Linked DNA regions of Synechococcus elongatus PCC 11801. The protein of the gene in region 2 binds, or shares a complex with, the protein of the main gene of each other region. Links are inferred from orthologs where the notes say so. Each region holds a gene or a part of one and is shown on either strand. Other genes may lie near its edges. The genes, in order: nuoH, DOP62_RS13340 and DOP62_RS00260.

Region 1 (3,659 bases), 1.6 Mb from region 2 along the record:
GAGCTGTTCTTGCACCCTATTGCTCTGCCATGACTCGAAAACGTGCCCTCATCACTGGTGTCACTGGTCAGGATGGGGCCTATCTAGCAGAGCTTCTCCTCAAAAAAGGCTATGAGGTTCATGGCATCAAACGCCGAGCCTCGCTATTCAACACCGATCGCATTGATCACCTTTACGAAGATCCCCACGTTGATGATCGGCGCTTCATTCTCCACTACGGTGATCTGACTGATTCCACCAATCTGATCCGGATTGTCCAGCAGGTTCAACCCCACGAAATCTATAACCTTGGGGCCCAGAGCCATGTTCAGGTGTCCTTTGACAGTCCTGAATACACGGCTAATGCTGATGGCCTCGGTACTCTGCGGATTCTTGAAGCCATTCGGATCCTCGGACTGGAGCAGCAGACCCGTTTCTATCAGGCTTCAACGTCAGAGCTTTACGGCAAAGTTCAAGAGATTCCTCAAACTGAGACAACGCCGTTCTATCCCCGTAGTCCCTACGCGGTTGCCAAGCTCTACGCCTACTGGATTACCGTTAACTATCGCGAAGCCTATGGGCTCTATGCCTGCAATGGGATTCTCTTCAATCACGAGTCGCCGCTGCGCGGGGAAACGTTTGTTACTCGCAAAATCACTCGTGCCCTCGCCCGCATCAAACTGGGGCTACAGGACTGCCTCTACCTTGGCAATCTAGACGCTAAGCGAGACTGGGGGCATGCCCGCGACTATGTCGAAATGCAGTGGTTGATGCTGCAGCAAGAGCAACCTGATGACTATGTAATCGCCACCGGTGTCCAGTATTCTGTGCGCCAGTTTGTAGAAACCGCAGCGGCAGAAGTCGGACTCGCGATCGCGTGGGAAGGCAGTGGGGTCGAGGAAAAGGGCATCAATCCAGCTACGGGTCAGGCGATCGTGGCGATCGATCCCCGTTACTTCCGGCCCACTGAAGTGGAGACACTGCTCGGTGATCCCTCTAAGGCGAAGCAGCAGTTGGGTTGGGAACCTCGCATCAGTTTTGAGCAGCTTGTGCGCGAGATGATGCAGGAGGATCTGCAGCTTGCAGAACGTGATGCCCTAATCAAAAAAGCGGGCTACAAGGCCTTCGACTACTTCGAGTGAAGCCCGATCGCGGGAGAACTCGAAGGGCGATCGCACTGAGCTCGCTCGAATGAACAGTTTTTTGAATCCTCTGGATAGCAACTTCCAATCTTGAAAATCCGCAAAAGTGCTCAGTTTGGCGGGGTGGGCGATCGGCCTGCAGATATACTGAGCAACAGTCACAAAAGCCTGTTTGATCTTGCGACAGCAGCGATTAACAGCGATGCGTGACCCATGATCAGCAGCAGTGGAGTAGCCATGGACAGAGGGATCGACCTCCAAGGCACATTCATTCAATCTCTGGAAGCCTTGGGGCTCTCTCCGGGCCTTGCCAAGCTTCTTTGGATGCCCTTGCCCATGTTGCTGATGATCATCGCGGCAACAGTCGGGGTGCTTGTCACCGTTTGGCTAGAGCGTAAAATCTCTGCTGCGGTGCAGCAACGGATTGGCCCTGAGTATGCCGGCCCGCTAGGGGTTCTGCAATCAGCGGCGGATGGTCTGAAATTGATCTTGAAGGAAGACATCATTCCAGCCAAAGCCGATGCCTTCCTGTTCACGATTGGTCCAGCGCTGGTTGTTATCCCTGTCTTCTTGTCTTACCTGATCGTCCCCTTTGGGCAAGAACTGATCATTACGAACGTCGGAGCTGGCGTTTTTCTCTGGATTGCGCTCTCCAGTATTCAGCCGATTGGCTTGTTGATGTCGGGCTATGCCTCGAACAATAAGTACTCGCTCTTGGGTGGCTTGCGGGCGGCAGCGCAGTCGATTAGCTACGAGATTCCGCTAGCTCTCGCAGTGCTGGCGGTAGTGATGATGTCCAATTCGCTGAGCACGATCGATATCGTCGATCAGCAGTCGGGCTACGGCATTTTGGGATGGAACATCTGGCGGCAACCGGTGGGTTTCATCATCTTCTGGATCGCAGCGCTGGCAGAGTGTGAGCGCTTGCCCTTTGACTTGCCAGAAGCCGAAGAAGAGTTGGTCGCTGGCTATCAAACCGAATATGCCGGCATGAAGTTCGCCCTCTTCTACGTTGGTTCCTACGTCAACCTGATTCTCTCGGCCCTGCTGGTTTCCATTCTCTATTTGGGCGGATGGGAGTTCCCGATTCCCCTCGATCGCCTTGCAGGCTGGATTGGTGTGGATCCTGCAAATCCGATTCTGCAGATCACGACAGCGGCGCTGGGGATTACGATGACTGTCCTCAAGGCTTATCTGCTGGTGTTCACGGCGATTCTGCTGCGCTGGACGGTTCCACGGGTGCGGATTGACCAACTCCTCGATCTGGGCTGGAAGTTCCTACTCCCGATCTCGCTGGTGAATCTGCTAGTGACTGCAGCGTTGAAACTAACCTTCCCTGTCGCCTTTGGTGGTTAGTGCGTCTTGGTCTTCTCTTGAGGTTTCTGAAGGAACACGATCATGCTGAAATTTCTGAAGCAAGTCGGAGACTACGCCAAGGAAAGTCTCCAGGCGGCCAAGGCGATCGGCCAGGGTTTGGGGGTCACCTTTGACCACATGCAGCGGCGTCCGGTGACGGTGCAGTATCCCTACGAAAAGCTGATTCCGTCGGAGCGCTATCGCGGCCGGATTCACTACGAATTCGATAAGTGCATTGCCTGCGAAGTCTGTGTACGGGTCTGCCCGATTAACCTGCCGGTAGTGGACTGGGTCTACAACAAAGAGACGAAGAAGAAAGACCTCAAGAACTACAGCATCGACTTTGGGGCTTGCATCTTCTGTGGCAACTGCGTCGAGTACTGCCCAACCAACTGCCTATCGATGACCGAGGAGTATGAACTAGCGACCTACGATCGCCATGAGCTGAACTACGACAACGTTGCCTTGGGTCGTCTGCCCTACAAAGTGACGGATGATCCGATGGTGACGCCCTTCCGCGAATTCGCTTACCTGCCGAAAGGTGAGTACGACCCCCACGTGGTGGCGGACGATCGTCCACGGGCGGGTCAGCGTCCCGAAGAACTCGTCGATCAGTACAAGCAGGCTGCTGCCGCTACCGAGGAGAACTAAACCGTGACTCTTGCCGAAGGCGTTCAACTAGTTACATTCATCATCCTGACGGCTGGGGTGGTTTTGGCGGCCTTGGGGGTCGTTCTTGCCAGCAATATTGTCTACTCAGCCTTTTTACTGGGCGGTGTCTTCATCAGTATTGCGGGTCTCTATCTGCTGCTGAATGCCAGCTTTGTAGCCTTTGCCCAAGTGCTGATCTACGTCGGTGCCGTCAACGTCTTGATCCTGTTTGCGATCATGTTGGTCAACAAACGGGAAGACTTCCGACCGCTGAAATTTAACTGGCTGCGCAAAGGGCTAACGGTTCTGGTTTGTGGTGGTCTGTTTGCGCTGCTCAGTCTGACCGTGCTTTCAACGCCTTGGGCCGTGACGCCGACACCAGGTGCTAGTGGTGATGAGGCGATTTACCTGATCGGTGAACACTTCTTCAGCGACTATCTGCTGCCCTTTGAACTGGCTTCGGTATTGCTGTTGATGGCAATGATTGGGGCAATCGTTCTGGCTCGTCGTGATTTTGAGCCTGAAGATGTG
Region 2 (10,443 bases):
TTAGTGCGATCGCTGCATCAGCAAGCTTGTCCCCAAGCAATCGCCACGAGTTCTACCCAGCCCGCTTTTACAATCAAAACCCAGCAGCATCAGCCTTGGGTACAACTAATTGATCTCGTGGTTTGTGGTGATGATCCACAGCTCGAGCGTCCTAAGCCTGCGCCCGACATTTTTTGGTTGGCTGCCCAGCGGTTGGGAGTTAAACCAGAAGATTGTCTAGTCTTTGAAGATTCGATCAGCGGTGTTCGGGCTGCACTGGAAGCTGGGATGACCGTGGTCGCTGTGCCCGATCCTGTCGATCGCGATCGCCTACCGACGGGTGTTCATCATTGCCTCGACAGTTTGGCGGAGCTGCAAGACCGCGATCGCTACCAGACAATTTTTGGGAAACTCCCGCTGTCAGTCTGATGGCGATCGGGTCAGGAATGCTGGCAGGGCCTGCTTCAAATTCAGTCGCATTGACAGGAATAAGACTACTAGGGCCTCAGTCTCTCTGTTTGGCTGAGAACTCCCGCTTCCATTGACAGTCGTTACGATTGCGGCGAATTAATGTCGTCCACATTGAGAAGCCATGACTAATGCTACGCAAGCCCCACCAACCGTGCTACCGAAGCGACGAGTTAATAATGCTTTCCGTAATCTGATGTCTTTGCATTGGTGGATGGCCTGGGCTTACCTCGTGTTGTTCGTGGGTGGAAGCATTATGGCTCAACTACCACGCGAGGTTTCCTTCCGGTCTAGCCTCTATGATTTCCACAAGTCGATCGGGATTTTGACAATTGGTTTACTGCTAGGCCGAGTGCTGCTGTTGCTGCGGGTTTGGTGGCGAAAATACTCGCGTCAATTTCCCCAAACCTCTGCTCATTGGTGGCGCAGACTTCTGCTGCATAGCAGTCTCTATGGATTTATGATTGTCGTTCCTGTGACAGGAATTCTTCTATCTAATTCCTTCAGATCCAATAATGTCAAATTCTTTGGCATTATTATCCCCGATATATTTCCCCAGAATGCTGCCATGGTCGAAGTGGGACGCAGCTTACACTTTTGGTTAGCTTATAGCTTCTTGATGTTTGTTGTTGTTCATATAATTGATCAGTGGAAAGTGGTTCGTGCGATCGTACGCCGGTGGAAAAACTGGTCACAAACATTGATGCAAAGCACTGCTAATCGGGTGAGCAAGGCTGAGAGTGATCGCTAGCGTGATCGTTTAAGATAAGCAGTTTTCATCAAGAGGAATGAGGATGGATCTGCGATCGCAATTGGTCACATGGCAAACGGCGTTAACTGCGCCGGAGGCTGACTGGATCGCGATTCAGCAGCAGGGACAAGCGATCGCGATCGCCTTAGCTCAGACAGACAGCGATCGCTATCTGACCTATCGCCTCGAAATTGAAAAGCATCTGCGGCTATTACAGCTCGATCTCAGCTTTTGGCAGCGCAGCCGCGATCCGCAGAGCCAGCAAGTGCGAGTGGCAGCCCTACAGCAGCGGCAACAGACCCTCATCCGCTACTGTGAGGCGGTGCTTACCGCGATCGCTGCATGACTGCACCTCTCTTAGCTATTGATCAGCTCTCTGTCACCTATCCGGGAGCTGATCATCCCGCTGTGCAACAGCTGTCGCTGGAGCTCTCTGCCGGAGAGCGTCTCGGGCTCGTGGGTGAGTCAGGTTGCGGCAAGAGTACCCTAGGGCGCGCGATTTTACGGTTGTTGCCGCCGGGCAGTCTTCAGCAAGGAGACATTCGCCTTTCTGGACAGTCGATTCGCCAATTCCAAGGGCGATCGCTCCAACAGTTTCGCGGTGGGCAGGTCGGACTCGTCTTCCAAGACCCGATGACCCGCCTCGATCCACTGCAGACGATCGGCAATCACTTGCTGGAAACGCTGCAGGTTCATCGCCCCCAACTCAGTCGTCGTCAGGCCAAACAGCAGGCTTTGAGCTGGCTGGAACGAGTGCGGATCCCTGCTAATCGTTGGTCCCAATATCCGCATCAATTTAGTGGCGGGATGCGGCAACGCTTGGCGATCGCGCTGGCACTGCTTCTGCAGCCACGCCTTGTGATTGCTGATGAGCCAACCACCAGTTTGGATGTGACGGTGGCGGCGGAAATTTTGCGGGAGCTGACGCGCCTGTGCAGCGAAGAAAACACCAGCCTGCTGCTGATCTCCCATGATTTGCCGATGGTGGCTGCCTACTGCGATCGCATTGCAGTGCTCTACAAGGGGGCGTTAGTCGAAACAGGCGAGACAACTGCTGTCCTGACTCGGCCCCAACATCCCTACACGCAAACGCTGTTGCAATCAGCCAGAACTGCGATCGCGGCTGCGCCATCGACCGTTCCTGCCACAGCACCGCTATTGCAACTAGAGAACGTCACTCAACACTTTCGTGTTGCTCAATCTTGGCTACAGAGCTGGCGCGGCGGCGGTGAGATTGTGCGGGCAGTCGATGGTCTGAGTCTGGAAGTTTGGCCCGGCGAAACTTTGGGACTGATTGGCGAATCGGGCTGTGGCAAAAGTACACTCCTACGCACGATTCTGCAGTTACTCCGACCCAGTCAGGGCAAAGTCCTGTTCCAAGAACAGGATTTGACGCAACTGCCTGATCGCCGCTTGCGATCGCTACGGCGCGAGATTCAACTGATCTTTCAAGATCCGGCAGCTTGTCTCAATCCCCGCCTCCGCATTGGTGAAGCGATCGCCGACCCCCTCAAAATTCAAGGTCTTGCCAAAGGTGCCGCAGCTCAGCAACAAGTGCTGGCAATTCTGGAACAAGTGGGTCTGACGCCCGCTGCCAATTGGGTCGATCGCTATCCCCATCAACTCTCAGGAGGACAGCAGCAGCGAGTTGCGATCGCCCGTGCCTTGATTACTCGCCCGAAACTCGTCCTTTGCGATGAGCCGGTCAGTATGTTGGATGCCACGGTGCAGGCCCAAGTGCTGGCATTGATGCAGGATCTCAAGGAGCAGCTCAACCTCACCTACCTATTCGTCACTCACGATTTGCGGGTTGCGCGGGAGTTTTGCGATCGGGTTGCTGTTTTACAACGCGGGAAAATCGTTGAAATCGGCCCTGCAGCCCAGGTTTTAAGCGGGCCCGAACATCCCTACACGCGATCGCTCTTAGCATCGCTACCAGAGCTTCCAGTCGCAATTTGAACTGAAAATCACAACTTCGGTGATCAACGCTGGTAATATCTCTGCCAACCCTCGATTAGTGGGCTTTTTCATCTTGGTAATGCGAGGCTTATTGCAATGACATCAGCGCAAGCAACCAATTCATCCGCTCGCTTTCGTCCAGCCTCTGACTTCCCTCGCTCGATCGCCGGCATGGAGCAGGTGAAGGCTGAAGCAATCTACGCAGAGCTTCGCGACTGCCTCGTCTTCTCTAACCGTAGCCGTGGCCAACTCAACCGACGTAATCAGGAATACAAGAACAAAGCAATGCAGCTGCAATCAGATGTGCAGCGCCTTCGTTCTCTGATTCAGAAGCTAGAAGTTGATAAGATTCAGCTCGAAGCCAGCAAGCAGCAAGTCATTACCGAGCTTCAGGCAGAATTCGCCACAGTCTCCCAACATCTTGATGAGTTATCGAGTGCTTTCGATGAGATTCAAGATTTTGAGGAAATGCTCAAGACTCCTTTGGGATTGATGGCGAATCCCAGTCGTTTCATCCAGTTCTTACGCAAGATTGCCTCAATTGTGAGGTTTTGGCGGCAACCTGACCCAGCGCAACCCACGCTCGCAGACACAGAACAAGATCGGCGCGATCGTCCACAAATGTACGAAGGTCCTGCAGAAAACGGTCGGGCGCTTCTCGATCGCTAGGATCTAGGCATGGGTAAAGCAAAACTCCAGCGACTGCTGGGACAACTTGAGTCGGTGCAACTCGCCGATCGCCAGAATGCAGCGACCATCTACACCGCAGCAACGCTGGCCGTTCAAAAGCTGGAAGAACAGACTGCCACTACTCAACCAGTTGCTGCACTACCCGAAGCAGCACCAACTGATTTGTCGACCTTCAAGCAACAGTTTGCCAACCATCGTGCTTGCCGACAGTGGCTGAAAATGCAGGGCGTTCACTTCACCAAAACACCGAGCTGGAAAGATCTCTACCAAGGCTGGCGCTACTGGCTAGCAATTCAGCCTGCACTCGCTGCAACCCTGACAAGCCATCCTCTTCCATCCTCAGCTCGCTTTGAGATTACACCTCAACTCGCTCGACAGCAGCCAGAGTGACGATGAGTGAGCACCAGCTCCACGAATTTTGCTGCAAGGAAAATGCTGCTCACTTCATCTTCTCTCTGAAATAGAAGGCTCCAGAAAAACGAAAAAGCTCCTCTCCACAGTGGAGAAGAGCTGGGGGAGCTAGCGATGCAGCTAAGAGCCTAGTAAGCGTCTTGCAGCTCGTAGAAATCGGGCGAGATATAGTCTTTGCGCAAGGGCCAACCCACCCAGTCCTCGGGCATCAAAATCCGCTTGAGATTGGGGTGTCCCTCAAACTCAATGCCGTACATGTCGTAGGTTTCGCGTTCTTGCCAGTCAGCCCCTTTCCAGATCCAATAGACCGACGGAACTTTCGGATCATTACGGGGCAAGAAGACTTTCACCCGTACTTCCTGCGGTTGGCTGGCGTTATCACTGACTTTCGTCAGGTGATAAAAGCTGACCAAGTCCTGACCGGGACCCTGATCATAGCCGCCTTGGCACTGAAGGTAGTTAAACCCATAGGCAAACAGGGCAGCTGCGATCGGTAGTAACACCGCGCGATCGACTTGGACGATCTCAACCCCGAGGTGATCACGCTCCAAGGCCGTGTTATCAAAGCCGTTTTCACTCAACCAACGAGAGACCGGGCCAGCTTCAACAACCGCTGTTTCTGGCGTTGGCGTCAACTCTTCAGCCACGATCGCGACCCTCCTTCTCAGTCACCGGCAGTTGCGGGGCAACTGCAGCGCCAGCCGCAGCTGGCAACGGACCGGCTTGGCGAGCCGCTGTCCGCCAATATTCCCCAGTCAGCAATGGCGCAGTCGGCTTCATCTGATGGGTGGTGCTGTAGTAGCGATGGGTCTGCAGCAGTTTGCCGCGCTCTTGAATTGAGTCGTTGGCAACCTTCTTCCGGAGCTTCACGATCGCATCAATAATCGCCTCAGGGCGGGGCGGGCAACCGGGGATGTAGACATCGACGGGCAGCAGCTTGTCGACACCGCGCACCGTAGTGGTGGAGTCGGCGCTAAACATACCGCCCGTGATCGTGCAGGCACCCATGGCGATCACGTATTTGGGTTCAGGCATTTGCTCGTAGAGCCGTACCAGCGCCGGTGCCATTTTCATGGTCACGGTGCCAGCGGTGATCAGCAGGTCTGCCTGACGGGGGCTACAACGGGGGACCAAGCCAAAGCGATCGAAGTCGAAGCGGGAGCCAATCAGCGCCGCAAACTCAATGAAACAGCAAGCCGTCCCATACATCAGCGGCCACAGGCTCGACAGACGCGCCCAGTTGTACAGGTCATCCAGCGTCGTCAGAATAACGTTTTCTGACAGACCTTGAGTGACTTCGGGAGGGGCAGCCGGATTGCGAATCTCGGCAGGGTTTGTCAGGACCATTCCAAGGCTCCTTTGCGCCATGCATAGGCTAGACCAACAACGAGGATCGTGATGAAGATCAACGCCTCGACAAATGCCAGTAACCCCAGCCGATTAAAGGCGACGGCCCAGGGATAGAGGAAGACGGTTTCTACATCGAAGATCACAAAGACGAGCGCAAACATGTAGTAGCGCACGTTGAATTGGATCCAAGCCCCTCCAATTGGCTCCATCCCCGACTCGTAGGTCGTCCGTCGCTCCGGTCCTCGGCGACCTGGTCGCAACAAGCGCGAAGCGGTCAGCGAGAGGATGGGAACCAGTGAGCTAATGAGCAGAAAGCCAAGCAAATATTCGTAGCCGCTGAGGACAAACACGCCAAACTCCAGGCTGCAGTCGCTGTTCTATTCTGCCATTGCCGTAAATCGGCTCCGCAGAAATGCCTACTCTACTGTAGCGATCGCTGTCCCTCGGCTCATGCCTGCAAGGATTGCGATCGCCAATGTTCTTCCTCGATCACGGCTAAGGGGCTTCCGGCGATTGGCTTATGATCGCCTTTAGTTCTGCGCGATCGCTTGCCAAGATCCTATGGATACACCTGAAGCTTCTACCCCGCCGGCCAACACTGCGCCTGATCCGGTAGAAGAGGGCACCCCCGAGGCAGCTACCGAAACGTCGGAGACGAAGCCACTCATCCTGCTCGACCGCCACGAGTGTCGGTCCTGTGGCTATATCTACGAGCCCAGTGAAGGAGAGCCTCGCCGTCAAATCGCTGCAGGGACTGTATTTGAAGACGTGCCTGCCAACTGGCGTTGTCCAATTTGTGGTAGCCCTCGGAGTCAGTTCCGCAACATCGGTCCCAAGGGTGTGCCCTCTGGTTTCAGTGAGAACTTGGGCTATGGCCTTGGCGTCAATACCCTGACTCCAGGCCAGAAAAACCTGCTCATCTTCGGTGCGCTTGGTCTTGCCGTTCTCTTCTTCCTCAGTCTGTACGGTCTGAACTAAATCGTTTAATCATCTCTTCGAGTCTTCGCACCATGTCATCGCTCCTGTCTCGATCGCGTATCGGCTGGTTGCTCAGCTTTTTGCTGCTGCCGCTGCTACTTTGGCTCCCAACTCCTGCTTGGGCAGCAGAGGCCACAACTAGCCCCTGGCAAGTGATCGACCTCGGCACTGAAAAAACCATCCTGGACATCGCTTTCACCAACAACAAACAGCACGGTTGGCTGGTGGGCACCGATCTTGCCCTCTATGAAACGCAGGATGGCGGACAAAGTTGGAGCGAACGCGCCCTCGATTTGGGTGAAGTCTATCGTCTGAACTCAATCAGCTTTAAAGGCGATGAAGGGTGGGTCGTGGGCCAGCCCTCGTTAATGCTGCACACCACCGATGGTGGCAAAAACTGGTCGCGCATTCCCCTCAGTGAGAAATTGCCAGGTTCTCCCCTGCTAATCACTGCATTGGGCAAAGGTGAAGCAGAACTAGCCACCGATGTTGCCGCCATTTACCGCAGTCGTGACGGCGGCAAGAGCTGGCAAGCACAGGTCGCAGATGCCGCCGGTGTTGCTCGATCGATCAGTCGGAGTCGCGATGGACGCTATCTCGCAGTCTCAGCTCGGGGCAATTTTTACTCGACTTGGAAACCGGGCGATGCAGCTTGGACTCCACACCAACGCACCTCATCTCGCCGCCTACAATTGATGGGCTTTGGGCCTGACAACCGTACTTGGCTGATTGCCCGCGGCGGTCGCCTTCAGTTCTCGAAGACCAGCCAAATCAGCAACTGGGAAGAGATGCTAGAAGAGGGTGATGCTTGGGGGCCCGCGGTCGAGCCAGAACGTAATGCCGGCTGGGGCTTCCTTGATTTGGCCTACCGTTCCAAGCAAGAAATTTGGCTATCTGGGGGCAGTGGCACCCTGTTGGTTAGCGAGGACGGAGGGGAACACTGGCAACGCGATCGCGCGATCGCCAAACTGCCTAGCAACCTCTACACCATCAAGTTTTTTGCCCCGAATCAAGGTTTTGTCCTTGGTCAGCGCGGGTTGCTACTGCGATATGCACCAGAGGCTGCAGCCTAGGGCATAAATTTGGGCGTGCTCCGATAAGATAAGGGTTGTCCGAAATCCTCTGAGGAGCACGTCTATGGCAGGCGGATCTACCGGCGAGCGTCCGTTTACCGACATCATTACCAGCATCCGCTACTGGGTGATTCACAGCATCACGATTCCAGCGCTGTTTATCGCTGGATGGCTGTTTGTCAGCACTGGCCTTGCCTATGATGCCTTCGGTACGCCGCGCCCGAACGAGTATTTCACCCAAGATCGGACGGAAGTGCCGATCGTGTCTGATCGCTACAGTGCGAAACAGCAAGTGGAACGTTTCTCGGCTAAATAGTTCTTTTTAGGTTGGCCTGAATCATGACCAGTAACAACTCCAACCAGCCAATCACCTATCCGATTTTCACGGTGCGTTGGCTGTCTGTGCACGCCCTGGGCGTTCCCAGTGTGTTCTTCTTGGGCGCAATTGCGGCCATGCAATTCATTCAACGCTAAGGACTTGCTGTCATGCCTACGCGCTCGACTAACCCCAACAAGCAGCCGGTTGAACTAAACCGGACTTCACTGTTCTTGGGTTTGCTGCTTGTTTTTGTCCTGGGGATTCTTTTCTCCAGCTACTTCTTTAACTAGCTAGCACTGGCATCGTTTGCGATCGCCCAAGCCTAGGCTCAGCCGATCGCTCTTGTTACTGACTCGAGGAGATTAAAACTGTGGCTGGTGGTGGACGTATTCCCCTCTGGATCGTTGCAACGGTGGCAGGCACTGGGGTGCTCGTCGTTGTAGGTCTCTTTTTCTATGGCGCTTATGCCGGTCTAGGCTCGTCGCTCTAAACCTAGACAACAATTGTCGAAAGCCCGAGCTAGCTCGGGCTTTTTATTTTGGCGATTTAGGACTTCTAGTTCAGTACAAAACTTGATATGGACAAAGCCACTAATATTGCTAGCTCTTGATAGGCGCTGTGAAGATGAAAGTATCAGATTGAAATGGCTACTTCAAAGCCGCGATCGCCACAATCTAGTAACCAGGTGAGTTCCACGAGTATCGAGTTTAGACAGCGGTATGCTTCAGGTGGTTCTATCCTCGTAGCATTAAGGCCACATCCTTAGCAAAGTATGTCAAGATTAAATCTGCACCAGCTCGTTTCATACTGGTCAGAGTCTCTAGCACCACAGTCTTTTCATTAATCCAGCCCTGTTGGGCTGCAGCTTTGATCATTGCGTACTCACCACTGACATTGTAGGCAGCGATCGGTAAGTTGGTCGCTTGCTTGATTTGGTGAATAATATCCAAATAAGAGAGTGCAGGCTTGACCATCACGATATCAGCTCCTTCTAAGACATCCAGCTCCACTTCTTTCATCGCTTCTCGAGCGTTAGCAGCATCCATTTGATAGGTTTTCTTATCACCAAACTTGGGTGCTGAATCGAGTGCATCTCGAAAAGGACCGTAGTAAGCAGAAGCATATTTCGCAGAATAAGCGAGAATTCCAACGTGAATCCAACCTGCGGAATCTAGTGCTTGACGAATTGCAGCCACACGGCCATCCATCATGTCAGAAGGAGCAACGAAATCTGCACCTGCTTCAGCCTGAACTAAAGCCTGCTTAACAAGCACAGCAACAGTTTCGTCATTGAGAATTTTATGATTTTGAACAATGCCGTCATGTCCCTCACTACTGTAGGGATCGAGCGCAACATCAGTAATTACAACCATTTCAGGAATAGCCTGCTTAATTGCTCTCACTGCTCGTGGGACCAAACCATCAGGGTTATAACTCTCCGTCCCAAAATTATCTTTTTGAGATTCAGGAATTACAGGGAAAAGAGCAACAGCTGGAATTCCTAATTCGCCCGCCTGCTTGACTTCACTGATTAAGAGATCAAGGGAGTAGCGAAAACAGCCCGGCATAGAAGGAACTTCCTCCTTTTGCCCTTGTCCGTCCATCAGGAAAAGTGGGTAGATTAAATCCTCAATTCGCAGGATAGTCTCCTGAACCATGCGGCGCACATTTGCTGTCTTGCGCAAGCGACGTGGACGGGAAATGCCAACGGGAAGAGAAGATACACGGGTGGCAGGCGCAGCACTACTGTCGCTACCGAATGACACTAGAGATGCAGAGACCGGATTAGATGGAGATCCCATTTTAGAATGAAAATGATTATCAATTTAATAATAACAAGAGACTGCGCTACACTCTCTGAAAGAGCGATATTTCGACTATTTACGCAAGACAGTTATTCAGTTTTTGGATGAGTTCTAGAGAGTTAAATTGTCGTCCTATTAAAACAAGCTGATTCCCCAGCAAACGTTTTGAAGGAAATCGATCAACTGAAAATCGTTGGCCACTGAGTTGGAAGATATAAGTTTCTGGCTGATCTTGAAAGTAAAGTAAGCCTTTTGCCCGACAGATAGACTCTGGCAGGTCGAAATTGAGGAAATATTCAAATTTTTTCAGATTAAAAGGTCTCTGACTTTGAAACGGGAAGACCATAAAATTATCTGCAAACAATTGCTGACTTGCAAGGATCTTGAGTTCTTGAATCTCATGTGACTCGCGTTTAGGGGTTAATTCAAGATCCAGAATTAGTGAGAGTGGAATATCTCCAAAACTACAATCATGAATTCTTATTCGATCTTTGATAGATCGAATTGCATCTTCAACTTTTTTACATTTTTTCGCATCAATTAAATCAGTTTTTGTTAGTAAGATTTGGTCAGCATACTGAATCTGATTAAGTGCGGCTTGGCTCCTGTAATGAGTAACATCGAAGCTACTGCTATCAACCAAAGTCAGTATTGCATCAA
Region 3 (10,412 bases), 2.6 Mb from region 2 along the record:
CATCGAGGACCACAACTCTTAAAAAAAGAAGATCCGGAAGTTGCTGTGGTTATTCAGCAGCAATTGACTACAGAAGAGGTTCGACTGATTCTTGCTGCTCAGATTGATCGCGCTGAAAAAGATGGACAAGAGAAAATAATCTACTACCGTCAAGATGGTCAAGACTCATTCATTCAAGTTGATGAAATTTTAGTAGGAACAGGGCGATCGCCCAATGTTCAAGGTCTCAATCTTGAAGCGGCAGGTGTTGATTATGAAGTGAATCATGGTGTCTTTGTCAATGACTATCTGCAAACGAGTAATCCTAAGATTTATGCAGCGGGAGATATCTGTTTAGATTGGAAGTTTACCCATGCTGCTGATGCTGCAGCTCGAATTGTTCTGAAGAATGCGCTCTTTTCACCCTTGGGCCTAGGGCGATCAAAAGTGAGTAACTTAATTGTTCCGCGAGTAACTTTTACGGATCCAGAAGTGGCTCATGTTGGTCTTTCGGTGCGTTCTGCCCAGCAACAGGGCATCGCGATCGCAACAATTACGATCCCATTCAGCCAAGTCGATCGCGCGATCGTGGATGGAGAGACTGAAGGATTCATCAAAATCCATCACCAACCTAATTCAGACAGGATTCTTGGCGCAACGATTGTCGCTCCCCATGCCGGTGAAATTATTTCTGAGATCTCGACTGCGATCGCTCATGGCTTAGGTCTGAGTGCTTTGAGTGGCGTGATTCATCCCTATCCAACTCAAGCAGAAAGTATCAAAAAAGCAGCAGACACTTACCGACGAACCCTCCTCACGCCAATGACCAAACGACTACTTCACTTTCTACAATGGTTTTCCTAAGTCACTCTAAGTACATAGTTGTCGGTCAATTAAGAATTGGCGAAGGCGATTGCTCATCTCTAAATCCATTTCTTAACTTCTCAAGTGATTCGATTAAGAAGTTTCTGGATCAATGCCGCTATAAGCAAAGGCTGGTAGACCATCGCGCCTTGTTCGGTGATTGCTAAAATTCAGGCGACTTCCTAAAAGTGCTTATGTATGTATTGATTGGTGGTGCTGGTTTAATCGGACAGCAGCTAGCTCGGCAACTGCTGGATCAAGGGCATACTGTTGCGGTGATTGATGACAATCCGCAGGTCTGCCGGATGGTACGCGATCGCCTGGGAGCGATGGCTTTTGAGGGGAGCGCTGTCAGTACGGATGTGTTGGTGGAGGCTGGGATCTGTCGAGCCGATGCGGTTGCGGCGGTTCTCCGTCAAGATGCCCTAAATTTGGCGCTCGTGACTTTGGCTCGTCACTACGGTGTGTCGCGAATTATCAGCCGGATCAGTCAACGGGACTTTATTGAGCCGATGCGCCTTGCGGGTGCCCATCACATCATCAGCACGGTTGATCTGGTGGTATCGACGATGGTCAATGCGATCAAATGCCCGCAGGTTGAGTCGATGCTGCATTTTGAACAGGGGCAAATTGAAGTCTTTAAACTGACGCTGGATCGTCAATCGCCAGTGATTGGCCGCAGTGTGGCTGCGATCGCCCAAGATATCGACTTTCCGAGTTCTTCTTTGATCATTGGCTACCAGCCCCATCCCCAAGCTGATCTGGTGATTCCCAGTGGCAACACCGTGCTGGAAGCGGATGCGACTGTTTTGCTCGCGACTAAGCCTGGATTGGTGCAAGCGCTGGTGAATTTTTTGATGCCCAGTCTGTTCAGTCCACTTCAGCCTGCAGGAGTGCTGCATCAATAACCTGTAGGCGATCGCTGATCGATTCGTCCGTCAGGATGCCCTTGCGCACGGATTCCAGCAGCGCATTCTTCTCGACTAAGAGCAGTCGGCGCTGCAACATTGAGGATGGGGGTGCAGCACTGCTGCGGAGATCGGTCGACCGCCGGTTGTAGAGTCCGCGCAGCGATTGCTCCGCTCCGGCGATCGCCAGTTGATAGCGAGCTCGCAGTTCCTCGTGGATGGCCTTGGGCAAGACACCAGCATCGTAAAGACTGGAGAGTTCAGCCTGCACCGCCTTGCCAGCGATCAGTTGGGCTTGGAGTTGTTCAGCTTCCTGCGATCGCGTGGAACGGGTTGCCACTTTCAGTCGTTTTACCAGCCAAGGCAAACTCAGCCCTTGTCCCACTAAAGACAGCAACACGACCCCAAAGACAAGATTGACCAGCTCGCTGCGACCGCTGAGGGTTGCGGGCAAGCTAAGGGCTAAGACCATCGAGAGTGAGCCTTTGATATTGCCCAAGAACAGCACATGTTGCCAGCGCACAGGAACGGGGCGATCGAAGCGATTGACCAGCGCCATCAAAGGGTAGACCGTGACTAGGCGGGCGAGCTGGTAGGCCACGATCGCTAGCAGCACTGCTGGCAGGGTTTGCAGGAGCGATTTCGGGTCAACCTCCACCCCGATAAACAAAAAAATGAAGGTGTTGACGCAGAAGGCTGCGTATTCCCAGAAGTTCAGGAGTGTGAGTCGACTCGAGGGTGACTGGGCGCGATCGAGTGCTAAGGCACCCACCGTCAAGCCTGCAACGACCACCGCCACAACACCGGAAACATCAAGCGCTTCGCCTAGTTGAAAGGTGCCAAAAGCCACCGCCACAGTCAGGAGAACGCCACTGAGCGAGTCATCGGCCAAAGCCCGAAACAGTCCTGAGGCGAGGTAGCCCGTGGCTAACCCCAGCAGTCCGCCTCCCAAAATCACGACAAAAAAGGACTGAACAGCACCAAGAACCGTGACTTGTTCACCTGCTTGCAGCTCCACAACCAAACCAAAAATGACCAGCGCAACCCCGTCATTGAAGAGGCTTTCACCCTCAACGATGGTTGCTAGCCGTGAGGGAACTGTGACCTCTCGGAAAACCGCAATCACCGAAACTGTGTCGGTAATCGCCAAAATGCTGCCCACGAGCAGCGCCGCAATCCAGTTCAGCCCTAAGCCAAATTTGAGGATAGTGGCCGTCACCGCCGTGGCAATGAGAATGCCGGGTCCAGCCAATACGCTAATGGGGGGCCAAGAACTCCTGAGACGGCTGATATCTGTATTGATCGCGGCTTGAAAGACCAGAATTGGCAGAAACAAATTCAGGATGAGACCAGAGTCGATGCCCAGTTTTTGGGGTAGGACATCGGTGATCGCCAGCCCCGCTAGAACCAAGCCCGTGACATAGGGAATGCGACAGCGCCGGGAGATCAGGGCAACAATTGTGGCCCCAAGCAAACAGATCGTCAGCGTGGTTGCCAAGTTTGCACTCGGCTCTGAAATGGCACTGCTGGAATTGGGTGGCAGGTTGGCCAGTAAGAGAGTCAGCACAGTTGGAGCAGGTGGCAATCGCCCTCTAGTGTGCGGCAAAACTGGATGAAGGCTAGGGCTCGCGATCGCATTCAATGCCGGACTGCGGTCGCCACCAAAGCGCCTTGCTAGGATCAAAGACTGTCCTCTTTCGTGACGGTTCAGGACAGCAGTCCTCCATGGTTTCCTTCCCGTCATGAATCAGTACTTTGCCACCGTTGGTCGTGGTCTCGAGGCGATCGCAGCGCAAGAGTTGGAGCAGCTCGGCGCGGCAGCGGTCGAACCCCAGTTCTGTGGTGTTGCTTTCCAAGGCGATCGCGCCCTGCTCTACAAGGTCAATTTGTGGGCGCGGATTCCGTTTCGGATTCTTTGGGAGATCGATCAATTTCCCTGCTGGGATGCCACCGATCTCTACGAAGGCATTCGCGACATTGATTGGTCTTACTTTTTGACGCCCGATCGCAGTTTTGCAGTCAGTGCCACCGGCAAAACCGATCGCCTCAACCACAGCCACTTCACCGCCCTGCAGGTCAAAAACGCGATCGTCGATCAGCAGTGGGATCAGTTCGGTGAGCGATCGCCCATCGACACGGAACGACCGGATCTGCTGGTGCGGGTTCACCTTGCCCAAGAACGTTGCAGTCTCAGCTTGGATAGCTCGGGTAGCAGCTTGCACCGGCGCGGCTATCGTCCGGCGGTTGGTTTGGCCCCCCTGAAAGAGTCGCTGGCCGCTGCTCTCTTACAAATCTCGGGCTGGGATCCGTCTCAGATGCTCTATGACCCGCTCTGTGGCTCTGGCACGCTGCCCTTAGAAGCGGGGTTGATGGCGCTGCAAGTGGCCCCGGGTCTGTTTCGCGATCGCTTTGGCTTTGAAAGCTGGTGCGATTTCGATGCGCAGTTGTTCGATGACTTACGTCAGCAAGCTCAAGCCAGTCGTCGCAAGGCTCTACCGGCTCCCATTTGGGGCAGCGATCGCGAGCTGGAAGTGGTGGATCAGGCGATCGCCAATGCTGAAAATTCCGGATTGGCTGAGCAGGTTTACTTTTCCCAACTCGATCTCTCGGAAGTTGTTGCTCCTGCTGATAGTGGCGTGGTGATTTGTAACCCGCCCTACGGCGAACGCTTAGGGAGCGATAGCGATCTGGGAGCGTTCTACAAACAGTTGGGCGATGTACTCAAGCAACAGTTCAAGGGCTGGACGGCCTTTGTCCTCAGTGGCAACAAAGAGCTAGCACGGGCGATCGGGCTGAAATCGGCTCAGCGAACGCCTGTTTATAATGGGGGATTGCTTTGCCAATTGATGAAGTACGAGCTGTATTAACCGCTCGGATGCTCCGGCTCATCGTTGGCGATCGCACTTTCATTTTTGTTAGCTGAACGCTCCTATGCTGCGCCTCTCCGAAATCAAATTGCCGCTCGATCATCCCCCTGAGGCGATCGTCACTGCAATTCTGCAAAAACTGAAAATTCAGGCGGGTGATTTGATTCGCTATGAGATTTTCAAGCGCAGCTATGATGCCCGTAAAAAAGATGCGATCGTTTGGGTTTATATCTTCGATCTTGAAGTCAAGAATGAGGCTCAGCTCCTCCAGCGCTTCCAAAAAGATCCTCACGTCAATCCCACGCCCAATATGTCCTATCGGGTAGTTGCTCAAGCACCGGAAGGGTTGATGGAGCGACCCGTGGTGATTGGTGCAGGTCCCTGCGGCATGTTTGCTGCCTTGACCTTGGCTCAGATGGGCTTCCGACCCATTTTGTTTGAGCGGGGTAAAACCGTCCGCGATCGCACTACCGATACCTTTGCCTTTTGGAAAAAACGGGGCGAGTTTAACCCGGAATCCAATGCCCAATTTGGCGAGGGCGGTGCTGGGACTTTCTCAGATGGCAAGCTCTACAGCCAAGTTCGTGACCCGCAGCACTATGGCCGTAAGGTCTTAACAGAACTGGTCAACTCCGGAGCTAATCCCGAAATCCTCTACGTTAATAAACCCCACATTGGCACCTTCAAACTTGTGGGCGTGGTTCAGCAAATGCGGGCTCGTATCGAAGCACTGGGTGGTGAAATTCACTTTCAAAGTCGAGTTGAATCAATCCACATTGAAGACCGGCAAGTGAAAGGGGTGCGGCTAACGAATGGCGACTATATCCCAGCCCGCCATGTTGTCTTAGCGATCGGTCATAGCGCTCGAGACACCTTCCAGATGCTGTTTGATCAGGGTGTTTACATCGAGGCTAAACCCTTCTCAATTGGCTTTCGAATTGAACATCCGCAACCGCTCATCGATCGCGCTCGTTTCGGACCTTTTGCAGGCCATAAATCCCTAGGTGCTGCCGACTATAAATTGGTGCACCATTGCCAAAATGGGCGAACGGTTTATAGCTTCTGCATGTGTCCGGGTGGACTGGTCGTTGCAGCGACTTCCGAGCCGGGGCGGGTAGTCACCAACGGTATGAGCCAGTACTCCCGTAACGAACGTAATGCCAACAGTGGCATCGTTGTCGGCATCACACCAGAGGATTATCCTGGCCATCCCCTCGCGGGCATTGATCTACAGCGTCGCCTCGAAGCCAAAGCCTTTGAACTCGGCGGTGGCACCTACGAAGCCCCAGGTCAGCTCGTCGGGGATTTTCTAGCCGGTCGTCCTTCCCAGCAATTAGGAAGCGTGCGCCCCTCCTATGCACCTGGGGTGCATCTCACCGATCTCAGCCAGAGTCTGCCTGACTATGCGATCGCAGCCATTCGTGAAGCCCTACCCGCCTTCAATCGACAGATCCAAGGCTTTGCCCTACCCGATGCCATGTTGACGGGGGTGGAAACGCGCACCTCGTCTCCCGTGCGGATTAAGCGCGGTGAGGATTTCCAAAGCATCAATACCACTGGCCTCTTTCCCGCTGGCGAGGGTGCAGGCTATGCCGGTGGTATTCTCTCAGCCGGCATTGATGGGATTAAAGTCGCTGAAGCAGTAGCGCTTAACATGTTGCGATCGCAACCTCAGCCGGCCTGACGCTGGCCTCAATTTGGGAGAAGTCCGGCGACATCATAAACTGGTGAACGGTCTTGCAAGGAGCGAACAGTCAGCCGTGCGTCGGATCATCATTGCCGGGAACTGGAAAATGTACAAAACCCAGGCCGAAGCCCTGGAGTTCTTGCAAGCGTTTCTACCGCAGCTCAGCGAGACACCCGAAGCTCGCAAGGTTGTCCTCTGCGCACCGTTCACGACGCTGCCAAGCCTCAGTAAAACGCTCCATGGCAGTCGCGTGCGCGTCGGGGCTCAAAATGTCCACTGGGCTAAGGAAGGGGCCTTCACAGGAGAAATTTCTGGGGCGATGCTGACCGAGATTGGCGTTCGCTATGTGGTGATTGGCCACAGTGAACGACGCCAGTACTTTGGTGAAACGGATGAAACTGTGAACCAACGCTTGCTGGCGGCACAGTCCTATGGTCTGCTCGCCATTCTTTGTGTGGGTGAATCGAAGCAACAGCGTGATGCAGGCGAAACAGAAGCCGTAATTAGCCGCCAGCTCGAACAGGGTTTGGTTGGTGTTGATCAATCGAACTTGGTCATTGCTTATGAACCGATCTGGGCGATCGGCACGGGAGATACCTGTGCTGCTGAGGAAGCGAATCGCGTCATTGGTTTGATCCGTAGCCAACTCAAGGATGCCGATGTGCCGATTCAGTACGGTGGTTCCGTCAAACCCGAAAACATCGACGAAATCATGGCACAGCCTGAAATTGATGGAGCGCTTGTGGGTGGAGCTAGTCTAGATGCTGAGAGCTTTGCTCGGATTGTTAACTATCAGGCCTAACGGTAGAGCAGTCTGTCATCTCAGTCAGTCGATGTCGATGCCGGTGTCAGCAAAAAATTGACGAGCTCAAAGTCGCTGTCTGTTAGAACCAGTGTGACAGAGCTGTTTGTTCGTCAAAAACGAGTCGATGGCGCTAGTCATCGACTCTGATTAATTCGTACCTGACCATCATGAACAGAACAGTTCAACTGCTTTGGCTCAAGGTAATTACTGGGATTGATTACACAGCGCCGTGTCTAGGACTGCAGCCAAGTCTGTAAGCGATCGGGTAACGGCGATCGCTTGCGAGTTTGGCTGGTTAAGCAGCGGTGAACCGTCTGTGCCTGCGCAACAGCTTGCCCCTCGCAACTAACCTGATAGTCAATTTGAAAGCGATCGCTGCTCAAGGCTGTGGCCTGCAGATCAATCGTCAGGCGATCGCCGCAGTGAACTGGTCGACGGTAGTCGATCCCCGCATGCACAATCGGCAGGATCAACGTCCCGCGATCGCTGAAGAAGGATCGAACGTCAAACCCGAGATCTGCGATCGCGGCTTCGTAGGCTTCATGACAGATTGACAGAAGTTGCGCAAAGTAGACAACTCCTGCCGCATCCGTATCTGCAAAGCGAACTACTCGTTGAAACTGATAGTCAGCCATGACTCCAGCCTTTTCAGCTCGTTCCAGTCTCGCCGCTTGGGCCGCATCCCTGTCCTTCAGCCCCTACCACTTAAAAAGCTATCTACTTCGCAGCTGACTCTGATCAGATAGCTGGAAATTGATAGCTTCTCAAGCTGATGTATGGCTAGCGGTCGACGGAACCCATGATCACGTCGATGCTGCCCAGAATCGCCATGATGTCGGCGACCTTCACCCCTTGCAGCAGCTGGGGCAGAATCTGCAGGTTATTGAAGTCAGGAGCACGGATTTTGAAGCGCCAGGGGCAGATATCGTCCGCACCTTGGATGAAGACGCCTAGTTCCCCTTTGCCACTTTCCAGACGGACATAGTGTTCACCCGCCGGAATCTTGAAGGTGGGAGCTACTTTCTTGCTGATGTACTGGTAGTCGGGGCCGTACCACTCCGACTTTTTACCTTCCGCTATCCGCCGCGCTTCGAGATTTTCGTAGGGGCCGCCCGGAATGCTAGCGCAGGCCTGACGAATGATCTTCAGCGATTCGCGCATCTCTTGGACGCGAACGCGATAGCGGGCAAAGCAATCACCTTCCTCCGCCGTGATTACGTCCCAATCAAAGTCGTCGTAGCACTCGTAATGATCGACGCGGCGCAGATCCCACTTAACGCCAGACCCCCGCAGCATCGGCCCTGAGAGGCTCCAGTTGAGGGCTTCTTCACGGGTGATCAAGCCAATCCCTTCGACACGGCGCCGGAAGATCGGGTTATCGGTAATCAGCCGTTCGTACTCATCGACCTTGGCTTCGAAGTAGTCGCAGAAGTCGATACACTTCTCGAGCCAGCCGTAGGGCAGATCGGCTGCAACACCGCCAATGCGGAAATAGTTGTTATTGATCAGGCGTTGCCCTGTCGCCGCTTCCCAAAGATCGTAGATTAGCTCCCGCTCGCGGAAGATGTAGAAGAAGGGTGTTTGAGCGCCCACATCTGCCAAGAAAGGGCCAAGCCAGAGCAGGTGGTTCGCAATCCGGTTCAACTCCAGCATGATCACCCGGATGTAGCTGGCCCGCTTAGGCACCGGGATATTGGCAAGCTTCTCAGGAGCGTTGACGGTGATCGCTTCGTTGAACATGCCCGCCGCGTAATCCCAGCGGCTGACGTAGGGCACGAACATTACATTGGAGCGATTCTCGGCAATTTTCTCCATGCCGCGATGAAGATAGCCGATCACGGGTTCACAGTCGATGACGTTTTCGCCGTCGAGGGTGACAATCAAGCGCAAAACCCCGTGCATTGACGGGTGATGCGGGCCCATGTTGAGCACCATTGGCTCGGTGCGGGTCTCCAGCAAAGCCATGCGGCGATCGCTCCTAATCATCACTTCTGTAAATTTTGACATCTCTCTCGGCCAATCCAAGTTCTGTGGCCGAATTCCTAGATTGAGATCGCGGGAGACAGAGCATTGAGCGCTGTCATTTTGGCGCGATCGCACGGCGACTGTATCTGTGTTCAGGCTGGGAGGTCAAGGAAGACTGCGATCGTCAACAGACTGAACTAGGGGTGAACCTAAGCAACTTCACTCCTGACCCAGATAGAAATAGCAGTTGAAGAGTCCCGGCCTCGCTCTGCCAACGAATCCAAGGGATCAAAAGCAGAATCATGTTTTCAGCCTTCGTTTGACAGGCGAAAAGAATCTCAAATGCCGCCTTAGCACTGGAGGCATTCAATCAGTAAATGCTGCTGAACGAAGAAACAAAAAGCCCCCTGACATCAGGAGGCTACCGACACTTAAACCTTAAGAGGGATCAGACAACCCTTAAGCTACCCACTTGCGTGCGGCAAGTTCCGCCAAGTCCACAACCCGTTGGCTGTAGCCCCACTCGTTGTCGTACCAAGCAATCACTTTGACCATGTCGCCATCGAGCACGAGGGTCAAGCTGGCATCCACGATCGAAGATTCGTCCGTGCCGCGAAAGTCGGAAGACACCAAGGGTAGATCAGAGTATTTGATGATGCCCTTCATCGTGGTTTGTGCAGCTTTTTGCAAGACTTCATTGACCTGCTCGGTGATTGTCCGCTTCTCCACTTGAACCACGAGGTCAACCACGGAGACGTTCGGGGTGGGGACACGCAGCGCAATGCCGTTCAGTTTGCCTTTCAGTTCAGGAATGACCAAGGCAACGGCTTTGGCAGCGCCCGTTGTGGTCGGGACGATGTTGACTGCAGCAGCCCGTGCCCGACGCAGATCGCGGTGGCTGGCATCCAAGATGCGTTGGTCCAACGTGTAGCTGTGGGTGGTGGTCATCGTGCCTTTGATGATCCCAAAGTTCTCGTGCAGAACTTTGGCAACTGGCGCCAAGCAGTTGGTGGTGCAGCTGGCGTTGCTGATGACGGCGTAGTCTTCGTGGCGATATTCAGAGTCGTTGACACCGATCACATAGGTGCCGACGTCTTCGCCTTTGCCAGGAGCGGTGATCAGGACTTTCTTAGCGCCGGCTTGGATGTGCTTAGATGCGCCTTCAGCCGTGACAAATACGCCTGTCGATTCGATGACGAGGTCGATGTCCCATTCTTTCCAAGGCAGATTGAGGGGGTTGCGATCGCAGACGATTTTCAGCGTCTTGCCGTTGATGGTGATGGAGTTCTCGTCGTAGCTGATGTCAGCGTTGAAGCGGCCGAGAACTGAGTCATATT

Evidence for each region.
Region 1: the proteins of DOP62_RS13340 (region 2) and nuoH are in contact, whole or in part, in a crystal structure (PDB 6Y11), measured with the Thermus thermophilus proteins. The link is inferred for Synechococcus elongatus PCC 11801 from one-to-one orthologs. Residues at the interface, in WP_096411117.1 of Thermus thermophilus: Arg16, Glu17, Gly18, Leu24, Leu27, Val28, Trp30, Gly31, Arg32, Asn34, Ser35, Trp37, Thr54, Asp55, Ala56, Asp59, Ala61, Arg62, Phe63, Gly64, Glu66, Val67, Phe68, Arg69, Ala70, Ser71, Arg73, Gln74, Ala75, Asp76; in WP_096411122.1 of Thermus thermophilus: Arg36, Val44, Arg45, Met46, Gly47, Pro48, Asn49, Arg50, Val51, Leu57, Gln58, Ala61, Asp62, Ile64, Lys65, Ile67, Phe68, Lys69, Glu70, Ile72, Val74, Glu223, Ala224, Glu225, His233, Thr234, Glu235, Tyr236, Ser237, Trp241.
Region 3: the proteins of DOP62_RS13340 (region 2) and DOP62_RS00260 are in contact, whole or in part, in a cryo-EM structure (PDB 6KHJ), measured with the Thermosynechococcus vestitus proteins. The link is inferred for Synechococcus elongatus PCC 11801 from one-to-one orthologs. Residues at the interface, in WP_011056552.1 of Thermosynechococcus vestitus: Leu46, Met47, Tyr48, Thr50, Ala51, Cys52, Phe54, Ile55, Glu56, Ala58, Ala59, Ile61, Gly62, Ser63, Arg64, Phe65, Asn76, Pro78, Thr89, Thr91, Lys93, Met94, Ala97, Leu101, Met123, Phe124, Ser126, Asp127, Ser128, Tyr129; in WP_011057128.1 of Thermosynechococcus vestitus: Pro17, His18, His19, Pro20, Ser21, Met22, Val25, Arg27, Met29, Thr31, Ile38, Asp39, Cys40, Glu41, Pro42, Val43, Ile44, Gly45, Tyr46, Leu47, His48, Arg49, Gly50, Met51, Lys53, Ile54, Asn57, Arg58, Pro65, Tyr66.

The regions. Positions count from the first base shown.
Region 1 is NZ_CP030139.2:1,098,637-1,102,295, forward strand. Bases 579-3,417 are described here. They hold nuoH (NADH-quinone oxidoreductase subunit NuoH), read left to right. Parts: upstream 579-1,358; coding sequence 1,359-2,477; downstream 2,478-3,417. Other genes in these bases: gmd (GDP-mannose 4,6-dehydratase), read left to right, coding at 579-1,121; ndhI (NAD(P)H-quinone oxidoreductase subunit I), read left to right, coding at 2,520-3,128; DOP62_RS05275 (NADH-quinone oxidoreductase subunit J), read left to right, coding at 3,132-3,417. Outside these bases: more of gmd, read left to right, coding at 30-578; more of DOP62_RS05275, read left to right, coding at 3,418-3,659. UniProt on the Escherichia coli protein: NDH-1 shuttles electrons from NADH, via FMN and iron-sulfur (Fe-S) centers, to quinones in the respiratory chain. The immediate electron acceptor for the enzyme in this species is believed to be ubiquinone.
Region 2 is NZ_CP030139.2:2,663,210-2,673,652, reverse strand. What follows is about bases 3,752-6,680. They hold DOP62_RS13340 (NADH dehydrogenase subunit K), read right to left. Parts: upstream 5,606-6,680; coding sequence 4,898-5,605; downstream 3,752-4,897. Other genes in these bases: DOP62_RS13325 (photosynthesis system II assembly factor Ycf48), read left to right, coding at 6,619-6,680; DOP62_RS13330 (rubredoxin), read left to right, coding at 6,170-6,586; ndhC (NADH-quinone oxidoreductase subunit A), read right to left, coding at 5,596-5,958; DOP62_RS13345 (NAD(P)H-quinone oxidoreductase subunit J), read right to left, coding at 4,387-4,905; DOP62_RS13350 (hypothetical protein), read left to right, coding at 3,836-4,237. Outside these bases: DOP62_RS13375 (HAD family hydrolase), read left to right, coding at 1-408; DOP62_RS13370 (cytochrome b), read left to right, coding at 572-1,198; heterocyst frequency control protein PatD, read left to right, coding at 1,242-1,544; DOP62_RS13360 (dipeptide ABC transporter ATP-binding protein), read left to right, coding at 1,541-3,157; more of DOP62_RS13355, read left to right, coding at 3,254-3,751; more of DOP62_RS13325, read left to right, coding at 6,681-7,659; psbE (cytochrome b559 subunit alpha), read left to right, coding at 7,724-7,975; psbF (cytochrome b559 subunit beta), read left to right, coding at 7,999-8,133; DOP62_RS13310 (photosystem II reaction center protein L), read left to right, coding at 8,146-8,268; DOP62_RS13305 (photosystem II reaction center protein J), read left to right, coding at 8,349-8,468; hemB (porphobilinogen synthase), read right to left, coding at 8,713-9,681; DOP62_RS13295 (CobW family GTP-binding protein), read right to left, coding at 9,860-10,443. UniProt on the Escherichia coli protein: NDH-1 shuttles electrons from NADH, via FMN and iron-sulfur (Fe-S) centers, to quinones in the respiratory chain. The immediate electron acceptor for the enzyme in this species is ubiquinone.
Region 3 is NZ_CP030139.2:42,018-52,429, forward strand. Bases 6,984-9,881 are described here. They hold DOP62_RS00260 (NAD(P)H-quinone oxidoreductase subunit H), read right to left. Parts: upstream 9,076-9,881; coding sequence 7,891-9,075; downstream 6,984-7,890. Other genes in these bases: tpiA (triose-phosphate isomerase), read left to right, coding at 6,984-7,107; DOP62_RS00255 (acyl-CoA thioesterase), read right to left, coding at 7,344-7,745; DOP62_RS00265 (type I glyceraldehyde-3-phosphate dehydrogenase), read right to left, coding at 9,535-9,881. Outside these bases: DOP62_RS00225 (mercuric reductase), read left to right, coding at 1-843; DOP62_RS00230 (potassium channel family protein), read left to right, coding at 1,038-1,751; DOP62_RS00235 (cation:proton antiporter), read right to left, coding at 1,714-3,318; DOP62_RS00240 (THUMP domain-containing class I SAM-dependent RNA methyltransferase), read left to right, coding at 3,494-4,618; DOP62_RS00245 (NAD(P)/FAD-dependent oxidoreductase), read left to right, coding at 4,683-6,302; more of tpiA, read left to right, coding at 6,379-6,983; more of DOP62_RS00265, read right to left, coding at 9,882-10,412.